Syntrophotalea carbinolica DSM 2380: one gene and its partner. The protein of the gene in region 1 interacts with the protein of each later gene in a pairwise test. Links are inferred from orthologs where the notes say so. Each region holds a gene or a part of one and is shown on either strand. Other genes may lie near its edges.

The links. Proteins that work in one complex are often made in the same cells at the same time.
Region 2: the proteins of PCAR_RS14050 (region 1) and sfsA interact in binary tests that used the Escherichia coli proteins (3 or more experiments, as listed by UniProt). The link is inferred for Syntrophotalea carbinolica DSM 2380 from one-to-one orthologs.

What each region holds. Positions count from the first base shown.
Region 1 is NC_007498.2:3,026,128-3,029,058, forward strand. The notes cover bases 10-2,931. They hold PCAR_RS14050 (glutamate-5-semialdehyde dehydrogenase), read right to left. Parts: upstream 2,138-2,931; coding sequence 881-2,137; downstream 10-880. Other genes in these bases: nadD (nicotinate-nucleotide adenylyltransferase), read right to left, coding at 10-657; proB (glutamate 5-kinase), read right to left, coding at 2,184-2,931. In the rest of the region: more of nadD, read right to left, coding at 1-9. UniProt on the Escherichia coli protein: Catalyzes the NADPH-dependent reduction of L-glutamate 5-phosphate into L-glutamate 5-semialdehyde and phosphate. The product spontaneously undergoes cyclization to form 1-pyrroline-5-carboxylate.
Region 2 is NC_007498.2:2,662,808-2,667,078, forward strand. Bases 510-3,509 are described here. They hold sfsA (DNA/RNA nuclease SfsA), read right to left. Parts: upstream 2,358-3,509; coding sequence 1,662-2,357; downstream 510-1,661. Other genes in these bases: PCAR_RS12460 (nucleotidyltransferase), read right to left, coding at 510-1,416; serB (phosphoserine phosphatase SerB), read right to left, coding at 2,354-3,509. In the rest of the region: more of PCAR_RS12460, read right to left, coding at 157-509; more of serB, read right to left, coding at 3,510-3,550; PCAR_RS12475 (FprA family A-type flavoprotein), read right to left, coding at 3,760-4,271. UniProt on the Escherichia coli protein: Binds to DNA non-specifically. Could be a regulatory factor involved in maltose metabolism.

The sequences.
Region 1 (2,931 bases):
TTACGACCTTTCTTGGCTGCGGTAGAGACCGTGCCGATAAATATAATGTTCAACCCCGGACGGCAGCAGATAACGAATGGAACGACCTGCAGCCACCAGTTGCCGAATATGCGTCGAGGAAATATCGAGAAATGTTTCTTCCAGGAAAATCACCACATGGCCGCTTTGATGGCGCAGCATGTGAGCGTTTTCATCGTAACAGAACTGTTCCTGTATGACAACGGGCAGCAACCGTAACGGATCGTCGCAGGGGCTGCCGGGACGGGCCGCCACCACCAGGTTGGTCAGTTCGAACAGGCGCGGAAAATCCTTCCAGATCCCGAGGGATCGATAGGAATCCATGCCGATAATGAAATAAAACTCGTCCCGCGGGTATTCCTGTCGCAGCAGCTCCAGGGTATGAACGGAATAGCTTTTGCCCGCGCGCCGGTTTTCCAGATCGGTCACCGCGAAGTCGGGATTATCGGCAATGGCGGCCGCCACCATGGCGTGGCGGTCGGCAAACGGAATCTCGCCGGCCAACTCCTTGTGCGGCGGTGTCGCCGCCGGTATGAACAGAATGCGGTCGAGTCGGCAGCGTTCCCGCACCTCCTCGGCGATACGCAGATGCGCCGAATGGATGGGGTTGAAAGTTCCGCCGAGGATGCCGAGTTTCATGGTGCGATCCGTTTTCGCCTGCAAATTTCCGAGACTTAGATTTTAGCCGATATTCTTGAAAAAAAAGCACATACCGGCATTAACCGCTGAGACCGCAAAGTACGCAGAGAAAAACAGTATCTATCATAAAGAACTCTTATCTCTGCGAGCTTTGCGGTTAATTTGACCCTGGATGTCACAAGGAACCAAAATCAGGCAGGGCCTTGTGCGGGACAATCTTGTTTTACTCCCTGACCTGGCCTTCCCCGAACACGATAAACTTGCGGGTGGTCAGATCCTCCAGCCCCATGGGTCCGAAGGAGTGCAGTTTGGTGGTGGAAATACCGATCTCCGCCCCCAAACCGAACTGATTGCCGTCGGAAAAACGCGATGAAGCATTGACCATCACCACGCTGGAGTTGATTTCGCGCAAAAACCGCTGGGAATTGGGATAATTCCGGGTAACGATGACTTCCGTATGCAGGGAGCTGTATTGCTGGATGTGCGCGATGGCTGCATCCAGACCGTCCACCACCTTGACCGCCAGAATCAGGTCGAGATATTCCGCCCCCCAGTCCGAATCAACGGCAGGCGTGGTGCCGGGAGCCAGGCGGCAGGTCTCGGCGCAACCGCGCAATTCGACCCCCAACTCGCCAAGCACGCGGGCGATACGCGGCACGAAAACCTCGGCGGCATCCTTGTGAATCAGCAAGGTTTCCATGGCATTGCAGACGCCCGGACGCTGAACCTTGGCATTGACGCAGATTTTTTCAGCCATATCGAAATCGGCATCGGCGTCGACGAAGGAATGGCAGACCCCCTTGTAATGCTTGATTACCGGAATGCGCGAATTTTCACTGACAAAACGGATCAGCCCTTCGCCGCCGCGCGGAATGATCAAATCGATGTAATCTTCCTGTTTGAGCAACTCGGTGACCGCCGCCCGGTCCGTGGTGCCGACCAGTTGCAGAGCACCCGCGGGCAATCCCAGGGCCGCCAGTACGCCTTTGAGCACCCCGGCGATGGCACGGTTGGAATGGATCGCTTCGGACCCGCCGCGCAACACCACGGCATTGCCGCTTTTCAGACACAGGCCGGCAGCATCGGCGGTAACGTTGGGCCGCGACTCGTAAATGATGCCGATCACCCCCAGAGGGATGCGCATGCGTCCGACCTGAATTCCGTTGGGACGACGCCACATGCCGGTTACTTCCCCGACCGGATCGGGCAGTTCGGCCACCTCGCGCAGGCCGTCGGCCATACCCTGAATACGTGCCTCGTCAAGACGCAAGCGATCGAGCATGGCATCGGACAGCCCTTTTTCCCGACCCGCTTCAAGATCCTTGGCATTTTCCGCCATCAAGGCCGTGGTCGCCGCCACCAGGGCATCGGCCATGCCTTTGAGCAGATCGTTCTTGACCGTCGTCGACACCTGGGCCAGAGTCCGCGAGGCATCTCTTGCTTCTTTTGCCAATTGCTTTATTTCGTCCTGCAGCGTCATCAGTATCTCCTGTCATAAGCATGAATCTCTACACGCCTGGGCATGGTCATTTTTTTACCACCAGGTTATCGCGATGAACCACCTCATCGCCGTATTTATAGCCGAGAACAACCTCGATTTCCGACGAGTTGCGCCCCATGATACGTTCCAGTTCCTGCCGCGAATAACTGGCGATGCCTTTGGCGAAGACGCGCCCTTCGGCATCGCAGATACGCACCGCATCGCCGCGATCGAACTTGCCCTCGATAGAGAAAATCCCCGAAGGCAAGAGACTTTTTCCTTTTTCCGCCACGGCCCGGCGTGCGCCTTCGTCGACCAGCAATTTACCGCGACTGGCCTTGCTGAAAGAAATCCAGTGTTTGCGAGCCGTCATGTGCTGGGGCACCGGCAGAAAGAAGGTTCCCAGTTCCTCGCCGGCCATGAGTTTGGGCAACACTCCCGCCTGGCGCCCGTCGACAATAATGGTTCCGACGCCGTAAAGCGTCGCCCGCTTGGCGGCCTCGACCTTGGTTGCCATCCCCCCGGTACCTACCACGGAACCGGCTCCCCCGGCCATTTGTTCAATGTCTTCCGTGATACGTTCGATCACCGAAAACTTCCGCGCGGCAGGATTGGTTTTGGGATTGCTGTCGTAGAGGCCGTTCACGTCCGACAGAATGATCAGCAGATCGGCCTCGGCCAGCGAAGTGGTCAAAGCGGATAGATTATCATTATCCCCGAAACGGATCTCCTCGACCACCACCGTGTCGTTTTCGTTGATAACCGGAACCACGCCGTACTCAAGAAGCGTCATG
Region 2 (4,271 bases), 360 kb from region 1 along the record:
TCAAGCAGGGAGCTGGATCGATGCGCTTCGTTCCTCAGCACATCCGGCAGAGTGGGAAAGCGGGGTTGGAAATCGGCAGTGTTTAAGATCGATGCGCTTCGTTCCTCAGCACATCCTACAGGGGGGGGGAAAGCGGGGTTGGAAAGCGGCAGAATTTCAGATGGCGGAATGGATATCGAGGGGGGCTTCAAAAAAATCGCGCTCACGGCTGACGCCGGACCAGCCGGGCAGCAGCAGGGAGTAGTTGCGGGTGGCGCGCAGGTCGAGTTCGAGCATGGCCAAAGCCAGGCGGTAGTCTTCGGACCGGGGGCCGTAGGTGCGTTTGAGCTGGGAGTAGATCCGTGACAGGTTGGTGACCATGGGCAGGCGACGACGCTTGCGGGCCGCGCCAAGAAACGCCCGCCCGCGCGGGCTGCTGCCGAGCAGTCGCAGGTAAAGCGGACCGGCAGCCAGCAGGCTGGCCATCAGGTCGCCACGTACATCGTTAAGAATGTACATCAGGGTCCGCTGAATGCGGGTGCGGGTGAACTGACGTACCTTCACCGCATCCACCAATGCCTGCCAGTCGCGGCTGGTGGCGGCAGCATCGGTCAGACGCGCATCGATGCCGCTTTCGACCTGGTAAAGGCTCTGCAGATAGTCGCGGCCGCGAAAGATCTGCGCCAGCAACAATCGGTGCAGCAAATCCTCATCGGGGAAAAGCCGGTCGGCACGGGCCCCCGCCACCACATCTACAGCCGGTGCCGGCAGCAGCTCATCCACGGTCTCGCCCATAGCCAGTCGTTTTCGGATACCGCTGGCGCTGGCGATGTTGCCGGGCCCCACCGCATCGTCGTGATAACCGGCACCCAGACGCGAAATGGTGAAAGGTTGCATGGCGCTGCCGGTAGCTCGAAGGGCACGCAGATACTCGATACCGAGGATATTGTTGGGTTGGTGCAAAGGCAGAGTGGCGGCGTCGCAACCGGACAGTTCGGCGCAGACCTGACTGCGGGCCGCGGCATAATGCATCCCCCGGCGCAGCAGTGTCGCGGTTCGTTCAGCTACTTGTTCCCCGCATTCTTCAAGCAACTGGGCGCAACGTTGCAAAGCCCCCAGGTCGCCTGATTCGCTGCCGAAACAAAGACTGTCGACACCGAGGGCATCGAGACACTGGACAGCTCCACGGGCAAAATGAGGTGCGCTGGCACACGCGAAAGGAAATGGCAGTTCGACAACCACATCGACGCCACAGCGCAACGCCATTTCAGCGCGCCGCCATTTGTCGAGCAAGGCCGGCTCACCGCGCTGCAGGAAGTGCCCGCTCATGACCGCCACTGCCACCTCGGCCCCAGCAGCCTCGCGGCTGGCGCGCAGATGATGCAGATGACCGTTGTGAAAGGGATTGTATTCGGTGATCAGGCCGACCGCGCGCATGGCGGGGCTCCTTAAGATTCTGAAGGGTGAGTACTAAAAAGAACCAGGTGCTAACTTACCCTTGTTGCAAGGTTTCTTTGGGATGCAGTTGAAGCAGAAGACAACTCATGGAGAGCCAATAAAGCATGAACAGCGGAGCACGCAGAGACCGCAGAGAAAATCAAATTGTTTAATGCAAAACTTTATGAATATCTCCGCGTTCTCTGTGGGCTCTGCGGTAAAAACTCTCTACCCGCACTTAAACCTCAATCGAGCCATACCGGCAGGCGGCGGTCGATGAAGGTTTGCGTCGGTGAGATACGGGTGCGATAGGCCAAAGCTTCTACCCCCTCGGATACCGCCTGGCGCAGCAAGCGTCCGTATTCGGGATCGATCGTGTCGGCAGGCCTGAAGGCGGTCGCCTCGCCGCGCTGCACAACGAAAAGTATCGCCGCGCGCATCCCCGCCCGACGAGCGTCCATCAAAGTGCGGAGATGCTTCTGACCGCGCGTGGTGACCGCATCTGGAAAACAAGCGCATTGTCCATCGCACAACAGGGTAACGTTTTTGACCTCCACCAGGGCCTGACGATCGTTTTGCTGCAGCAAAAAATCGATCCGACTGTCACCGTAAGTATGCTCCGGCGTCACCTGCCAGCCGGTGAATTCCAGGACCGCTCCGCCGCGCAGCGCCTCCTCGGCTACCCGGTTGGTGCGATGGGTATGGGTGTCGACCCAGAACCCCGCCACTTCAATGAGTTCCAGGGTGTAGGCCAGCTTGCGTTTGGGGTTGTCGCTGCGCGAGATCAACACCCGATGCCCGGGCACGGCACACTGCAACATACTGCCGGTATTGGGTGTATGCGCCGTCACCAGCGATCCATCGGCCAGTTCCACATCGGCCAGAAAGCGCTTGTAGCGGCGCACCAGTCGCCCCTCGATCAGCGGCGCGGGGAGCTTCACGCCTCCAGCTCCGCCATTTCCCACTCGGCGATACCGAGCAGATAGAGAATCGAATCGAGACTCGGCTGATTGATCCGATACTGGGCCTGCTCCCGCACCCGGGCCTTGGCATTGAAAGCCACGCCCAAACCGGCCTTGCCGATCATGGGCAGGTCGTTGGCGCCATCGCCGATGGCGATGACCTGACTCAGGGCAATCCCCTCGCGCCGGGCGATCTCCTCCAGCAGTTCGGCCTTGCGTTGTCCATCGACGATGGTTCCACGCACCTCACCGGTCACCTGACCGTTTTCGATGGCAAGGTCGTTGGCGTAGGCATAGTCGAGACCGAGTTCCTCTTTGAGGCGGTCGGTAAAGAAGCTGAAACCGCCGGAAATCACCGCGGTCTTAAAACCGAGCTGGCGCAAAACGCGGATCAGATTTTTGGCTCCGGGGGTAAAGGGCAAGGCGCGATAGACTTCCTCCAGGGCCTCACTCGAAAGCCCTTTGAGCAGCCCCACCCGTTCGCGCAGAGCCTGCTGAAAATCGAGTTCGCCATTCATGGCCCGATGGGTGATATCCGCCACCTGCTCACCGATGCCGGCCAGCCGCGCCAACTCGTCGATTACTTCGACCTGAATCAGGGTCGAATCCATATCGAGCACCACCAGCCGCTTGGCACGGCGGTGCAGGTTTTCCTTCTGCAGGGCGATATCGATGCCGAGACCGACGCCGGCGTTGAGCAACTCGCTCGTCAGCTCCTTGATGTCGAGGCTCGGGGGCACATTGATGACAAGTTCGACACAGCGCAATTGTCCACGGGTCAACTTGTTGATACGCTGGATGTTGACCTGCGCAGCGGCCAGGGTGGCACCGATGCGGGTCAGCACTTCGGCGTTGACCTCCGAGCCGAGCATGGTCAGGACATACATGCAACCGGGCTCGCGCAAACGATAGGATTCCGGGTCGACCGGTTCGAAGTCGAGATCGAGCCCGAGTTCCTTGGCGCGAAACAGCAACTCCTTGAGCAACGGCTTCTGGTCGCGCATGCCGTCGGGCAAATCGATAAGCACCGACAGAGAAACCATGGTATGCGCCACACTCTGCTCGATATCGCGAATGCGCGCACCCGCTTCGGCAATACATCCGGCCACGGCTGAAATGATACCGGCCTGATCCGGACCGGTCATGGTGACCAGCACCATTTTATCTTCCATGAGAGAACCTCGTTTATGGGTAAAAAGGGGGTTATTCTAACCCCAAACGTCGAAGGCGACAACCCCCTGCATGCCCCAACGTCATGGATTCATCAGCAAAAATGCCACGCCGTCGTCCCTGTGACGCTCTGACAAAACCGGACGCCGCCCAGAGCCACATCCGTAAACGATTCGACATCCCCCGTTGCCCACGCCCTCAGGATCGGGGATCAGACATCCGCCAAGGCGGTTTCCCGAACCTGTCTCGCCAGTTCTCCACCGCGTTGACGAATGAGCTTCAGATCCTCTGCACCGGGTGCCCCCCGAAACTCCACCGGTTCCAGAAAATTCCAGCCCATCTTCTGACGCGCAACGATTTCGTCCAGCTCCCGCTGCGCACCTCCGGACCAGCCGAAACTACCCGTTCGCAATGCCAGTTTGCCTTTGACCTGTTTACGGCCGAGTTCGTCCAAAATGGCGGCCATGGGAGGGAACATCTGGAATTCGTAGGTAGGCATGGCCAAAGCGATGCCCGTCGACTCCCACGCCGAGGCCAGGATATCGCCGATGTGACTCTGCGGTACCTGATAAACCACCGACTCGACGCCTTCGTCGGCGATCCCTTCGAGCAGCGGCGTCACGATCTTTTCCGTATTGCCGTACATACTGCCCCAAAGCACCGTCACCAAAGGCTTGGCCGGTCCCTTGGCATAGGCTGCAAGACGCTCGTAAAGGCGGATAA